3 regions of the Micromonospora sp. NPDC005413 genome follow, and region 1 is predicted to be linked to each of the others. Evidence: riboswitches for the same ligand, from Rfam matches in the RefSeq annotation. Region 1 holds a riboswitch; each other region holds the start of a gene.

Region 1 (5,109 bases):
GCCCAGGCAGACGCAACGGCACCTCGGCGCAGCCCTCGCTCGTACACCGAGTAGCTCGCCGTCACCGATTGTGAGGTCACCGAAGGATGACGAGTCCTCAACCACGAGGCTGACGTCGCCCCCGTTCACCCGGTAGAGACCGTTTGCGCCGGCGCACCACGCCCCGTGACTGCTTGGGGCAAATGTGCCACCACCGTAGGCGTGCACACCGCTGGTCACGCCGAACCTCGATGGAGTTACGTCGGCCGCGCCGTCGGTTGCCGACCACCGCACAAGGGCCGGGCCGCTCCCGGAGCTCGGACGGGACTCCAGCCAGTACAGCGCATCCCCGACGATGCGTAGCTCGTCGAAGCTGATTGACGCGCGAACGGCGTTGGCTGCAGAGACAGCATCCGAGTCTGCTGCCAACCCCACGGACTCCTCCTCCAACGAACGCCGCCAGCGACTCGTCGCGATGATCCGGGGCGGTGGAACAGCCTGGCCATTGTCACCTACCCCCGGCCGGTGAGCCGGAGGCGGGTCAGTGCGTCGGCGATCTCCCAAGTGTCCTCGCGGTCTGGGCCGTAGACGTCGCAAAGATCAGTCTTGCTCGCCCGGCCCTCTCGGCCCAGAGTCGCTTGTTCTCCGCCGCCGACGGGCGGCCTCCCGCCTGGGCTCCGGCTCCGCGGCCAGCGAGTCATGTTGGATACTCTTCCCCCTCATTCCGGCCGCTGCTGAGGTGGCCGGGATCGCCGCATCCGACGGCGCATGCAGCTATGGGAGGAGAGGGCGGTCGTGGCATCTCCAGTTCAAGACCACCGTGTGCAGGTCGTGCAGAAGTGGGGCTTCGGGATGGCCCCCGTCAAGCCCGAGGTCCAGCAGAAACGACGGCAGTCGGTAGCGGCCGTGCTGAGCTACCTGCAGAACGACCCGATTGAGTCCAACGCCTCACTGCTGGAGGCCCTGTCGGAAGTCAAAGGGCTCTACTCGCGCTGTCACCGGCAGGACCAGTGGGACTGGTTCACCGTGTGGCAACAGCTGGGCCGCCCCGGACGTAAGCGCTGCCTACAAGCTGGTGATGCGCTCGGTCGCCTACGGAGCGCGATCAGGGATGGCGACGATGCCACCGCTGCGATGCAGCTCACGCTACTGACTGACGCTGTCGTGCAGGTCCATCTGGCCGGACTTGTCGGGGAACAGCCGCGTGAAACGCCAGGAGATGGCTACATCTACGTGCTGTCGACTCGCGAGCAACCTCGGATGCTGAAGATCGGCTACACAGAGCGGACCGTCGAGGAGAGGGTGAGGGAGATCAACCGGGCGACCGGCGTTGTTATCCCGTATGGCGTGCGCGCTTTGTGGGTGGTCGCGGATGCTCCGTCGGTAGAGGCCGAGCTGCACGATCGATTGGCGCACTACCGGGTCCGCAAGGACCGCGAGTTCTTCGACCTCGACTTCCGCGACGCGTCCGCCCTCATCCAGGGCTACATAGATGGTCTCCGACGTGAGGACTAACGTGATCGCCCCTGGCGAGCAGCTGATGGAAGGCCACACGTTCCTCCCTTAGATCAACGGGCCGGCCCGCCAACTCAGCCAGGAGTTCCGGTAGGCGCCACGTCGTCAGGTGTGCGTAGCGGGCGTTGTAGACGCCGACGGCTTCGATGGCGAACTCGTCAGGAAAGTCCAGCAGTACGTAGCCGAGCAGCTGCATGATGGTCGGCGCTTCCAATGCTGACCGCCGCGTCCCATCGCGGCGCTTGCTGCCGAGGCCCGTCTTGAGTTCGAGCAGCAGACCTGCGGCGATCAGGTCGGCGTCGGCGTTCATCAGCGATGATCCGGCGAAGGTCGGCCCGAGGGCCCAAGCGCCATGCCGCGCCGACAGGGACGGCAGGAGGCTCCGCTCGGCGAAGGCGCGCAGAGCCTGGAGCTCGTCGAGGGCCGCGGATGGGGCGAGATCAAGTAGCTTCTCGGCGGTGATGGACCTTGGGGCCAGGGCCATCAACGGGGATCCGGGTGTCGGACCGACCCGGTACAGGTCGGTGAGGAGCGCCAGCGCCCAGCAGGCCCGGGCAACGAGTCGATGGTCGGCTTCGCTGCCTGCGGCCGGCCCGGTGAACCGGGAGGTCCCCATGCTGTCGCCGCTTTGGAGGTAATTCAGCGTGCGTGCCAGTTCGTGGACCGCGTGCCGGAGCGGGGGAGTGCGCGCGCCGAGCAGCGCCAAGCGCAGGTCCGGCCTGGGATGCACCATGAAGCGCACCATCCAGTCGAAGGCCGAGCCGATGGTGCCAGGGTTCGCCTGACTCCCAGGCACGACAAGGGAGCCCACGGATTCCCGATACCGTGCCTGCAGGGCCTGCCAGCGGCCGAACCGCTCCTGAATGAACAATCTCGCTGGCGAGGCTCTGTTGCTCAATGCCACGGTCAGCGCCGGCCAACCACTGATGATGGTCATGCTTCGACCACTGGGCACCGACGTCGCTGCCCGCTACTGTCCATCATGGCCGGATGCTATCGAACGGCGTGGCATCCGAGCTGCCCGTTATCACCGGACCGTCGATGGGCGATGACCAGCCGGCTGCTGTTGGCGAGATCGGTTACCACCAACAGCAGCCGGCTGGACTGGCGATCAACGAGCGGTGGCCAAGAATTCGTTCTGCGCCTGCCGGAGGCTGCTGAGGTCGTTGGGGACGGGCATGACGCCGTAGCGCTCGAAAGCGTCGACGCTTGCTCCGAGCGAGGGCGGCCACCGTCGCTGCCACTCGACCAGCGGCACACTTGGTCCGACTGGGCGTAGTGGCTCGGCGAGCCGGTCGAACTCCACCTGCTGCCACTCGCGCAGCTCGTTACCACGCCGCGCGGAAGCCACCAGCGAGGCGGCGACCACGGTGGTCGTGGCCGTCTGCGGTTGGACCACGTCGCCGTTCATGATCGAGTGCCGGCCCAGCGGCAGTGCGGCGCGGTGGCCGTACCATTCGCCGACGACCTGCGAGACGTGTCGGCAGCTTTCGCAGGCCAGCCACGACCACCGGGTTCGGGTGGTCACGGTCTCTCGGACGCACAACAGGCACAGGGCGAGGTCACTGGGGATGTCCTGGCCCTGCCACTGCCGCTCCCACTCCGGTGTACGTGGCTGGCAGCGGCACCGCTGTTCGCGCGGGGCACCGTCGCGGAGGTGCCCGCAGGTCAGGCAGACCGCGAAAGCGGCCAGGTCCAGCTCTTCGAATGGCACGGTGAACTCGCTCTCCGGTGCCCGAGGCACCCGCTCTTGCCGTACCGCAGCTTGCGGTCGGCCTGGTCTTCCCCCGGGGGCACCGTGCGCGGGTGGCGCGGTTGCCGGGTCAGCAAGCCGGGAGGCTTGACGCTGACCACTCTTGACGCCCAGGAAGCATAGAGATCATCGAGGCCGGGAGCAACCCCGGCCAACACGCGGGGGAGACCTGAGCAGACGGCGGTGGCGGAACTATCCGTCGGCGGCGAGTCGGAGCCGAGCAAGCAGGTCGGCGACTTCCCGGGTCAGCTCATGGTCTGGGCCGTAGACCACGCAGAGGTCGTCGTGCAGCGGTTGCAGCTCGTCCGCGGCCTCGGCGGGCTTGTCTTCGGAGACCAGCAGTATGCCGATGTTGAAACGTAGGTCGAGAGCCGTGGGGGAGACGTCGCCGGAGGCGGCACGTACGTGCGTCAGCACCTGCCGGAACTGGCGCAGGGCTGTAGTGGCCTGGCCGAGTTCCGCCCGGCAATGGGCTGCCTGCCGGAGGCATTCCAAGGCGTCCTCGCTGGTGGGGCCAGCGGTACGGGTGTACGCGGCGGCGAGGGCGTCGAACTCCGGCAGCGCGCGCCGGAAGTCCCCGCCGATGATGAGAATGGCCGCTCGCCGTGATCGCAGAACGAGCACGCGTGGACTTTCAGCACCGAGCGCCTCGCTGGCGGGGCCGATCACGCCCTCGAGCACCTCGGCAGCCTGGGCGAACCGTTCGTCGTCCAGCAGCTCATCGGATTGGGCAACGGCGGCCTTGATCGCGTCTCGAACCTCGGTCCGCAGAATCGCCGCCGGATCGGCGCTCGACGTGCCACTGCGCGGCGCCGGGACGACGGGGTCGGGCGCGGGCCGGCGTCGGGGCGCGTTGGGTCGGCGGTACACCAGCGTTGGGTCGGGCATGGTGCTGCTCGCGCGCTCGGAGGCGGGCGGTGCCGCTCCGGGTAGGGGCAGGAAGGGCAGCAGCCGCTCGTAGACGTCGTAGGCGTCCGTCGGCCGGTCCTCTGGGGCCTTGGCCAGCAGATCGAGGACCAGTTCCTCGATCGCGACGGGCACCTCGGGGCGGAGCGTCCGCAGAGGTGGTGGTGGCTCGGTGACGTGCTGGTGCCACAGTTCGAAGTCGCTGCCGCCGGCGAAGACCCGCTGCCCGGCGAGGAGTTCGTGCAGGACGCAGCCCAGGGCGTATAGGTCGCTCTGTGGCGTGACCTGTGCGTTCTGGATCTGCTCGGGCGGCATGTAGTGGTGAGTGCCGAGGGCGCTGCCGGTTGCGGTGAGGCGGGTGACGTCGGTGCGCAGGATGGCGGCGATGCCGAAGTCGAGGAGCTTGATCGCCCCATCCGCGGTGACCAGCACGTTGTCGGGTTTGAGGTCGCGGTGCACGACGGGGATGGCGTGGGCGTGGGAGAGGACGGTGCAGATCTGCGCGGCGATAGCGGCTGCCCAGGTGACCGGCAGCGGATGCTGTGGGTCGATAAAGGCCCGTAGGGCGGTGCCACGGACGAACTCCATCACCAGGTAGAGCCGGTCGTAGGAGCGGTCTAGGACCGCGTCGTACACCTGGGGCACGCCGTGGTGTTGGATGCGTGCGGTGACGCGGGCCTCGCGGCGGAATCGCTTGGCGAACTCTTCCGCCTGCTGCGGGGTTTGCACGGCCTCGACGCGGATGAGTTTGATGGCGACCTCACGGTCGAGGACACTGTCGTAGCCGCGCCACACGTGCCCCATGCCGCCGGAGCCGATCTCCTCGACCCTCTCGTATCGCCCGGCGATCGGCTCTGTCCGCACGTTGCCTCCACCCCTGCGACTGTCCCAGCCAGATGGTCAGTGTTGCGGTCAAACCGATCATCGTCCAGAAGTTGCCGCCGCGGCGCGTCACG
Region 2 (5,109 bases), on a different contig from region 1:
GCCAGTATTCGTGAAGAAGCTGTTGACCTGGGGCAGTGTCGCGTTCCTGATCTACTTCATGGCCTTCCGGCCGGACGGCGCGGCGCAGATGTTCAAGGCGATCGGTGCCGCGCTGATCGCGATGTTCCAGGGCTTCGGTGATTTCCTCACCACCCTGATGACCTGAGCCGCAACCCTGATGACCTGAGCCGCAAGCCGCCAGCAGTAAGCCGCCAGCCGTCAGGGGTGACCGGGCGGCCAGGGCGCCCCCGGCCGCAGGCCGGGCCAGCCGGGCGGGGCGTAGCCCATCGGAGGCGGAGCAGGGGCCAGCACCACCGGGATCGGCACCACCGGCTCGTCCGGCGCGGCGACCGGACGCTGGGTCCCGTCCGGGAAGCGCAGGTGGTAGCGGCTGCCGTCCCAGACCCCGACCGGGGCCTGCGGGTCCCGACCCACGAAGAACGACCGGTACGCGCTGATCGCGTCCAGCAACTCACGCTCCTCGCGGGCGGTCCGCTCCTGATCGGCGGGTTTGCGGTCCAGGCCGCGCAGTGTCCCGTCGCGCAGCAGGGCCAGCCGGGTGGCGGCGAACTGGTAGCCGCGCATCGCCCGCGCCCCGGCGTCCCCAGCCACCCGCCGGGCCCAACTGCGGGCCGCGTGTCGTCTGCCGAGGCTGCTCAGGGCGGCCACCTCGGGCGGGCTCAGCCAGCCGGCGCGTACGTAGTCCGGCAGTGTCCGCTCCGTGAGCCGCCCCTCCCAGGCGCGCAGCCACACCGCGAGCCCCACCATGCCGAAGAAGACCGGCACCATCAGGCCCAGGAAGCCGTACAGCATGATCACTGCCTCGCCGGTGGCCTGGGTCAGCGTGGGCAGCAGGTTCCACGTGCCGTGCAGCATCATCGCCAGCAGCAGGCCGCCGATCGGGGCGAGCACCCGGACCCGCCGGTCTGCCGTCCGGGCCGCGATGCCCAGCCCCACACCGGTCATCGAGGTGAAAAGCGGGTGGGCGAACCCGAACAGCAGGATCCGTACGATGAAGATCGCGATGACCTGCTGCGCGCCGGTCGCCGGGCCGTACCGGTCGGCGCCGGCCGCAAAGCCGTACCCGCCCAGGTAGAGGATGTTCTCCACCATGGCGAAGCCGACGGCGGAGAGCCCGCAGTAGACCAGGCCGTCGGTGATCCCGGACCACTCCCGGCGGCGGAACACCAGCAGCAGGATCGGGCCCAGGGCCTTGGTCAGCTCCTCGATGAACGGCGCGACCAGCACCCCGGTGAGCGCGGACGGCAGGCCCCAGTCGGCGAAGCGGTTGGCGGCGAACTCGTTCACCGTGAGCGAGGCGGCCGTGGAGACGAACGCCCCCCAGGCGAAGCAGAAGATCAAATACTTGAGCGGCTCCGGTTCGTACCGGTCCAGCCAGAGGAAGCAGGCGACCAGCACCGGCACCGGCAGGATGGCGGCGACCACCCCGATCAGCAGGGCTTGCAGGCCGAGCGACTGGCCCAGCGTGAAGACCATGAACACCGCGCAGGCGGCGATGAACAGCACCACCCCGGCCAGCACCAGGAACCGCCGCCAGCCCAGTCGGCGCAGCGGCATCCGGGGCGCCTCGCCGACGGGCGGGGCTGCGGGTGCGGGCGACGACGGCAGCGGTGAACCGGGCGGGGTGTCGGCCATGCGGTCAGCGTAGCCATCCATTGCCGGCTGGTCCGCTCGCATCCACAGCCGCTATGCTGCTGGCTGGTCACGAGCGCCAGCATCAAGCCCCGGCTTGCTGGCCGGCAACCCTCGTCGAGTTCGCGGTGGGGTGCCCCGGGTGATGACCGGGCCCAGCCCGATCGGTGCGCTGGGCAAGCGCGGACCCCGTCCCGACTGTGCACCCGGGGTCCCTGACCCCGGAGGTTCCGGCGTGTCCGTCACCCTCGTTCCCTCGCTGCCCACCCGCTTCGACACCGCGCCCGCAGCGGCTTCGTCGCGGCCGCTCGACGTCCTCGGCGTACCGGGCGAGATCAACCTGGACTACGCGGCGAGCGCGCCGTGCGCGCGGGCCGCCGCCGACGCGGTGGCTGAGCTGCTGCCCTGGTACGCCAGCGTGCACCGTGGCGCGGGAGCGTTGTCCCGGCGCTGCACCCTGGAATACGAGCAGGCCCGGCAGACGGTCGGCGACTTCTTCGGCGCCCGCGCCGACGATCACGTGATCTTCACCCGCAACACCACTGACGCGCTCAACCTGCTGGCCCGGGCGCTGCCCGCCGGCACGACCGTGGTCACTTTCGCCGGCGAGCATCACGCGAACCTGCTGCCCTGGCCGCGCGGCTCCGTCCGGCTCCCGGTGCCCACCGGCCCGGACGGGGCGGTACGCGACCTCGCCGCCGCCCTCACCGAGCTGCGCCGGGGCAGCAGCCCGGCGCTGCCGGTGCTGGTCGCGGTGACCGGTGCGAGCAACGTGACCGGCGAGCGGTGGCCGGTCGCCGAGTTGGCCCGGGTGGCCCACCGGCATGGGGCCCGGATCGTGCTCGACGCCGCGCAACTCGCCCCGCACGCCCCGGTCGACCTGCTCACGCTCGACGTCGACTACCTGGCCGTGTCCGGCCACAAGCTGTACGCGCCGTTCGGTGCGGGGGTGCTGATCGGCCGCGCGGACTGGCTGGACGCCGCCCCGCCGTACCTGGCCGGTGGCGGCGCCACCAGCAACGTCGGGCCAGCCACGCACGACGTGACCTGGGCGACCGGCACGGCACGGCACGAGGGCGGCACCCCGAACCTGCTCGGCGCGGTGGCACTGGCCGCGGTGTGCGCGGCGCTCGACGAGGCGGACCGGGCCGCGCTGGCCGCCCACGAGCAGGCGCTGCTGGCCCGACTGCGGACCGGCATCGCCGCCCTGCCGCACGTGGTGGAGTTGCGCACCTTCGGCCCGGACGCGCCGCGCGTCGGCATCGTCTCGTTCGTGGTCGCCGGGTGGGATTCCGCCGACGTCGCCACACGGCTGGCCGCCGAGCACCGGATCGGCGTACGCGACGGGCTGTTCTGCGCCCACCCGCTGGCCCGGCGCCTGCTCACCGAGGCGGCGGGGCGAACCGGCCGACGGGACCTGCCGCCCACCGCGTTGCGCGCCAGCATCGGCCTGGGCAGCACCGTCGCTCAGGTGGACCGGCTGCTCGCCGCGCTCGCCACCTTGGGCTGAGTTGGGATGAGGCGCCCCGGTCAGCCGACCGGTGGGGCGGTGGGCGGCTTCGGCGGCTCGCCCGGCTCGGCCGGTTCACCGACCGGCCGCTCCTGCTCCCCGAAGGCGGTACGGATCCACCGGTTCGCCTCCTCCTGCTCGATCCCGGAGGCCACCAGCAGGTCGCTCGCAGTGGTCCGGATCTGGGCGACCACCACGCTGCCCGAGAAGCCGACCCCGGCGCCATACGCCCGGCCGGCTTCGCTGACCGCCCGCAGGGACCGCTCCCTGGACTTTTCCGGTTCCTCACCGACGGCGAACTCGTGCTTGAGGAGCCGGACCGACTCGGCGAGGTGGCCGATCGCGTCCGGCATCGGATCGGGCACCGGCTCCTCGTCCTCGATCAGCGTCACGGCCCGGCGGATCAGCGTGCCGGTGTTGCGCATCGCCCGGTCGATCGGGTCGGCCGCCTCCGCGTAGTGGGTGAGCTCGTCGCGCCGATGCCAGCGGGCCGGGGAGAGAGTGGAGGTCTCCTTGGCCCCCTCGATCGCCTCGGCCAACGTGGCCAACTCCTCCTTGTTGTTGCGCAACCGTTCGAGCGCCTGCTGGGTGCCGGCGCGGTCCCGTTTGCGCAGCCCGTCGGCGGTGGCGTCGAGTTGGGTGGCGAGCAGGTCCAGCGCCGGACGGGCGGCCCGGTTGATCACCCGGAGCGGGTTCAGCGGCAGCAGCACCGCCGTGACCAGCAGCGCGATTCCACCGCCGAGGAACGCGTCGACGAAGCGGGGGATCTCCAGATCCTTGGTGGAGGGGCTCAGCGTCACGATCAGCACCGCTGTGGCCGCCGCCTGGATGACGATGGCCACGCTGGCCCCGGCGAAGATGGTGAGCAGGATCGCCACCGTCACCACCAGGCCGAGCTGCCATGCCCCGGTGCCCAGCAGGTAGATCAGGAGGTCGCCGATGGCCACCCCGATCGCCACCCCGACGATCAGCTCCACGGTCCGGCGGAACCGCTGACCGACCGACGCGGCCAGGGTGCCGACCGCCGAGATCGGCGCGAAGACCGGCTGCGGGTTGCCGAGCACCCGGTGCGAGATGAAGTACGCCAGCCCGGCCGCCAGCCCGGCCTGTACGGCCAGCCCGCCGGCCATCCGCACCCGGTGCAGCCGGTCGTGCAGGGTGGTCCGGCCGCGATGCCGCAGCTCCTCGGTGGCCTCGGCGATCCGTGCCCCGTCGACGTCCACCAGCCCTTGGCGCAGCGCGGTACGTCGCACCACTGGAGGTCGCTTGTCCCGGGCCACGGCCATGGGCGCGACTACCCGTGGTGGGCCTGATGATTCCTCCCGCGCCGCGCACCCCGGCGCGATGCGGCAGACTCGGGCGGTGGCTGATCTGCTGGATCGATGGCGGGCGGCGGTCCGGGGTGCCGGCGCGAGGCCGGACGCGGGGTCGACCCGGGCCGGGGAGCAGCTGCTCGCCCGATGGCGGGAGCCGCACCGGCACTACCACACGGTGGCCCACCTGAGCGCAGTGCTCGACGTGGTGGACCAGCACGCCGGGCTGACCGATCGGGTCGACGTGGTCCGGCTGGCGGCCTGGTGCCACGACGCGGTCTACGACCCACGGGCCGTCGGCGACGCCAACGAACGGGACAGCGCCGCGCTGGCCGAAAGCGTGCTCGCCGGGCTCGGAGTGCCGGCACCCGCGGTGGCCGAGGTGCGCCGGCTGGTGCTGCTCACGGCCGGGCACGCGGTGGCACCGGGCGACCGGGACGGCGCCCTGCTCTGCGATGCGGACCTCGCCGTGCTGGCCGCGCCGCCGGCCACGTACGACCGTTACGCGGCGGCCATCCGGCGGGAGTACGCCCATGTGCCCGAGCCGGCCTTCCGGGCTGGTCGGGCCGCGGTGTTGACCAGCCTGCTGGCGCTGCCCGCGCTGTTCCGGCTGCCGCCGCTGGCCAGTCGGTG
Region 3 (5,109 bases), on a different contig from region 1:
TCCGTCGGTGGCGGCACGCCAACCCTTGTCTCGGACTCGTCGAGTTGGCGGCCGAAACCACCACCCGGGCGAAACCGACGGCCGCCGACCATGACCCACCCCCCCTTCCCGGGGCCGCCCGTCCGGCGGCCTCCCGGCCCACACGGGGGCAGGTCGGGGTGGGCGCCGGGAGGCGCTGCTTCCCCCCTGCCTCCGGCCCGAAACCCCGACGCGCCACTCGCCCGGACGCCCACAGCGGGCGGGTTCCGCGCACCGGCGGACGGGTGCCGGCCCGCCGACGGATACTCGCGGTGACCATGGGCGGACGACGGGGGTAGCGCCGATGGAGGTCGACAGGCGCGCCGGCCGGCGGACCGACCGGCTGCGGAGCTGGCTGCTCGACGACCGGTCGGAGCAACCCGTGCCGCAGGGCCTGCACGTCCGCCCGCGGGAGCAGCGGCACCACCCGTGGTGGAAGGTGATGTGCCTGACCGGCGTCGACTACTTCTCGACGCTCGGCTACCAGCCGGGCATCGCGGCGCTGGCCGCCGGGGCGCTGTCGCCGGTGGCCACCCTGGTGCTGGTGTTGGTGACGCTGCTGGGCGCGCTGCCGGTCTACCGCCGCGTGGCGGTGGAGAGCCCGCACGGTGAGGGCTCGATCGCGATGCTGGTACGCCTGCTGAGCTACTGGCCGGGCAAGCTGCTCGTGCTGGTGCTGCTCGGCTTCGCGGCCACCGACTTCATCATCACCATCACGCTGTCCGCGGCCGACGCGACCGCTCACCTCGACGAGAACCCGTTCTGGCCCAGCGGCCTCAAGGGCCACGAGGTCCTGCTCACGCTGCTGCTCGTGGCGCTGCTCGGCGCGGTGTTCCTCAAGGGATTCGGCGAGGCCATCGGGATCGCCGTCGTCCTGGTCGCGGTCTATCTGACGCTGAACGCGGTGGTGATCGCCGACGCGCTGTGGCGGGTGGTGACCCATCCGAGCGCGGTCGGGGACTGGACCACCACGCTGACCACCGGGCACGGCGATCCCCTGATGGTGGTCGCGCTGTCCCTGCTGCTGTTTCCGAAGTTGGCGCTGGGCCTGTCCGGTTTCGAGACCGGGGTGGCGGTGATGCCACACATCCGGGGGGACCGTCAGGACTCGGAGGATCGGCCGCTGGGCCGGATCCGGGGCGCGCGTCGGCTGCTCACCACCGCCGCCGCCACCATGAGCGTCTTCCTGATCACCAGCAGCGTGACCACCACCGTGCTGATCCCGCCCGAGGCGTTCCAGCCGGGCGGCCCGGCGAACGGTCGGGCCCTGTCCTTCCTGGCGCACCAGCACCTCGGCCAGGTGTTCGGCACCGTGTACGACCTGTCGACCATCGGGATCCTCTGGTTCGCCGGGGCGTCGGCGATGGCCGGTCTGCTCAATCTCGTACCGCGTTACCTGCCCCGCTACGGCATGGCGCCGACCTGGGCGCGGGCCATCCGGCCGCTGGTGCTGGTGTTCACCACGGTGGCGTTCCTGATCACGGTCGTCTTCCGGGCCAGCGTCGACGCGCAGGGCGGCGCGTACGCCACCGGGGTTCTGGTGTTGATCACCTCGGCGGCGACAGCGGTGACCCTCGCGGCACGGCGGCGCGGGCAGCGGGGGCGCACGGTCGCGTTCGGGACCATCGCTGTGGTGTTCGTCTACACCACAGCGGCGAACGTGGTGCAACGTCCCGACGGTGTGAAGATCGCCGCCTGCTTCATCGGTGGGATGATCGTGGTGTCGGTGCTGTCGCGGGTGATGCGGGCCTTCGAGCTGCGGGTCGACCGGGTCGACTTCGACCCGGTCGCGACGGCGTTCATCGCCGAGCGGAGCGAGCGTCGGATCCGCCTCATCGCGCACGAGCCGGAGCGGCGCGACCTCACCGAGTACCGCGACAAGCTCGCCCAGACGGTGGCGGACAACGACTTCCCCGACGACAGCGACGTCATCTTCGTCGAGGTGCAGGTCACCGACCCGTCGGACTTCGAGACCGGCCTGCTGGTGCGCGGCAGCGTGGCGCACGACCGCTTCCCGGTGCTCAGGCTTGCCAGCTCCTCGGTGCCGAACGCGCTGGCCGCCATGCTGCTGGAGATCCGCAACCGCAGCCGGCGGCGCCCACACATCTACTTCGAGTGGACCGAGGGCGGCCCGACCCGCAACGTCCTGCGCTACCTGGCGTTCGGGCAGGGCGAGATCGCCTCGGTCACCCGGGAGATCCTGCGCCGCCAGGAGCCCGACCAGACGCGCCGCCCGCACGTGCACGCCGGTTGACCTGCGGGCCGCGCGTCGGGCGCGGACGGTGAGCGTGGTCATATCGACTGGACGATCGACGGACCTCTGCTGCTAGTCTCGGCGCAGGTCATGAGTGCCAGCGCAAAGCCCCGGCTCGCTGGCCGGCAACCCTCCTCCGCGGTGGGGTGCCCCGGGTGAAGACCAGGCACCGGCACGACGTCGGTGCAAGCGTGGCCTGGCACCCAGGTCAGCACAGACCCGGGAGAGCCATGCGCATCCTCAGCACCGCCCCACCGACCGACGTCGCGGAACTCCCCGCCGGTTGGCCTTCGCCCGCACTGACCCGGCGACGGCACGTGGACATGATGCGAATGTGCAGCGCCGCCTGTCGTCGCGGCACCGCGCACTAGCGCACCCCTCTTCCCGAAACCTCCCCAGCGGTACGCCCATCGGGCGCACCGTCGGCGGCGCACGCCCGTGCGCGCCGAGACGCAACCCTTTCGGAGACACCCGTGCGATTCCTTCCTGCCCTGACCCGCGCCGCTGCCCTGGGCGCGGCCACGATCCTGGCCGCCACCGCGCTCACCGCCTGCGGCGGGGACAGCTCGTCCGACACCACCGCCAACCCGTACGGCCTGGCCCAGCCGGGCGTGCTGCGCGCCGGCACGCTGACCGACGCACCGCCGAACGTGTACCTCAAGGACGGCACGTTCACCGGCTTCGACAACGACCTGCTGACCGCGGTGGCCGGGAAGCTCGGCCTGAAGGTCGAGTTCGTCGGCACCGACTTCTCCGCGCTGCTCTCCCAGGTCAACAACCGCAAGTTCGACGTTGGCAGCTCCTCGATCACCATCACGGAGGCGCGGAAGAAGACCGTCGACTTCGGCAACGGCTACGACTTCGGCTACTTCGGCCTGGACGTCCCGGCCGGCTCGCCGATCACCGGCTTCGACCAGCTCGCCGGCAAGCGGGTCGTGGTGGTCCAGGGCACCGTCCAGGACGACTACGCCACGGGCAAGCAGCTCGACCCGGTGCGGGTGCCGGACTACAACGGCGCGATCAACCAGCTCAAGGCCGGCACGGCCGACGCGTGGATCGCTCCGGCGGAGATCGGCGAGAAGTCGGCCGCCGACAGCAAGGGCAAGATCACCGTGGCGGCCAAGCAGCTCAGCCCGGCACCGACCGCGTACGCCGTCGCCAAGGGCAGCGACAAGCTGCGGGAGGCGCTGAACAAGGGTCTCGACGAGGTCATCGCGGACGGCACCTGGAGCCGGTTGCAGGCGCAGTACTACCCGGGCCGGCCGGTCCCGGAGGACTTCAAGCCGGGCAGCGGCACGGTGGCCGTGCCGTCGGCGTCCGCGTCGACTGTGCCGTCGGCGTCCGCGTCGACCGCGTCCTGAGACGTACCCGGTGACGAGCGAGCAGGGCGGTAGGAGAGGCGACCGATGGATCCGTTGAGCACCATGTGGGAGACCTTCTTCGACTGGGACGCGATGCGCGAGGCGCTGCCCGAGATGCTGACCGTCGGGTTGCCCAACACGCTGATCCTGGCGGTCTCCGCCGCCCTGCTCGGCTCGGTGCTGGGCCTGCTGCTCGCCGTCGCCGGCATCTCCCGCAGCCGGTGGCTGCGCTGGCCGGCGCGGGTCTACACCGACGTGTTCCGGGGGCTACCGGCCGCGGCGACGATCCTGCTGATCGGCGTCGGGCTGGCCCCACTGGGCATGCGGGTCTGGGGACCGGACCCCTACCCGCTGGGGATCCTGGCGCTGTCGCTCATCGCGGCGGCGTACATCGGGGAGATCTTCCGCTCCGGCATCCAGTCGGTGGAGGCCGCCCAGTTGGAGGGAGCTCGCGCTCTCGGCTTCTCCTGGGCCGACGCGATGCGGCTGGTGATCATTCCGCAGGGCATCCGGCGGGTGCTGCCGGCCTGGGTGAACCAGCTCATCGCGCTGATCAAGGACTCCAGCCTGGTCTACTTCCTCGGCCTGGTGGCCAGCCAGCGGGAGCTGTTCCGGATCGGGCAGGACTACGCGGCCACCACCGGCAACGAGTCCGCGCTGCTGCTGGCCGGGCTCTTCTACCTGGCGCTGACCGTGCCGCTGACGCACGTCGTCAACTGGATCGACCGGCGGCTGCGCCACGGTCGGCCCACCGCCGCACCGGCCGACGAGGACGACGACGACACCGCGCCGGCGCTGCCCGCCGCGACGGAAGGGAACCGATGACGACCACCGGCACGACCACCTCGGTCAGCCTCGACGTCCGCGACGTGCACCTCGCCTTCGGGCCGAACCGGGTGCTGCGCGGCGTCGACCTCACCGTGCCGCGCGGTGCGACGGCCTGCGTGATCGGCCCGTCCGGGTCGGGCAAGTCCACCCTCCTGCGCACCATCAACCGGCTGATCGAGCCGGACCGCGGCGACGTGCTGCTGGACGGGCGCAGCGTGCTGGGCGACGACCCGGACGCGCTGCGGCAGCGGGTGGGAATGGTCTTCCAGCAGTTCAACCTCTTCCCCCACATGAGCGTGCTGCGCAACGTCACCCTCGCGCTGCGCCGACTCCGCAAGCTCGGCGAGGACGAGGCGGAGTCCGTCGCCCGTGCCCAACTGGAGCTGGTGGGGCTGGCCGGAAAGGCCGACTCCCGGCCCGCGCAGCTCTCCGGCGGTCAGCAGCAGCGGGTGGCGATCGCCCGGGCGCTGGCGCTGCGGCCCGAGGTGATGCTCTTCGACGAGGCGACCTCGGCGCTCGACCCGGAGCTGGTCAAGGGCGTCCTCGGGGTGATGGCCGACCTGTCCGCGGCAGGCATGACCATGGTGGTGGTCACCCACGAGATGGGCTTCGCCCGGCAGGTCGCCGACACCGTTGCCTTCATGGACC

The links. Region 1 has a riboswitch for S-adenosylmethionine ahead of ABZS37_RS23140 (hypothetical protein). Riboswitches for the same ligand answer to the same signal wherever they lie in the genome.
Region 2: another riboswitch for S-adenosylmethionine. It lies ahead of ABZS37_RS10530 (aminotransferase class V-fold PLP-dependent enzyme); the one in region 1 lies ahead of ABZS37_RS23140 (hypothetical protein).
Region 3: another riboswitch for S-adenosylmethionine. It lies ahead of ABZS37_RS06915 (ABC transporter substrate-binding protein); the one in region 1 lies ahead of ABZS37_RS23140 (hypothetical protein).

The regions. Positions count from the first base shown of each region.
Region 1 is NZ_JBEXEV010000025.1:41,795-46,903, reverse strand. It holds partial or broken gene ABZS37_RS23155 (XRE family transcriptional regulator) at 1-37, shown strand, start outside; gene ABZS37_RS23150 (GIY-YIG nuclease family protein) at 802-1,494, shown strand; gene ABZS37_RS23145 (hypothetical protein) at 1,454-2,431, opposite strand; gene ABZS37_RS23140 (hypothetical protein) at 2,606-3,208, opposite strand; SAM riboswitch class IV at 3,236-3,356, opposite strand; gene ABZS37_RS23135 (serine/threonine-protein kinase) at 3,440-5,017, opposite strand.
Region 2 is NZ_JBEXEV010000006.1:75,999-81,107, forward strand. It holds gene ABZS37_RS10520 (hypothetical protein) at 1-166, shown strand, start outside; gene ABZS37_RS10525 (PrsW family intramembrane metalloprotease) at 220-1,698, opposite strand; SAM riboswitch class IV at 1,722-1,842, shown strand; gene ABZS37_RS10530 (aminotransferase class V-fold PLP-dependent enzyme) at 1,913-3,163, shown strand; gene ABZS37_RS10535 (FUSC family protein) at 3,184-4,386, opposite strand; gene ABZS37_RS10540 (metal-dependent phosphohydrolase) at 4,526-5,109, shown strand, end outside.
Region 3 is NZ_JBEXEV010000003.1:239,705-244,813, forward strand. It holds gene corA (magnesium/cobalt transporter CorA) at 1-17, opposite strand, end outside; gene ABZS37_RS06910 (amino acid transporter) at 323-2,272, shown strand; SAM riboswitch class IV at 2,359-2,470, shown strand; gene ABZS37_RS06915 (ABC transporter substrate-binding protein) at 2,746-3,633, shown strand; gene ABZS37_RS06920 (amino acid ABC transporter permease) at 3,679-4,458, shown strand; gene ABZS37_RS06925 (amino acid ABC transporter ATP-binding protein) at 4,455-5,109, shown strand, end outside.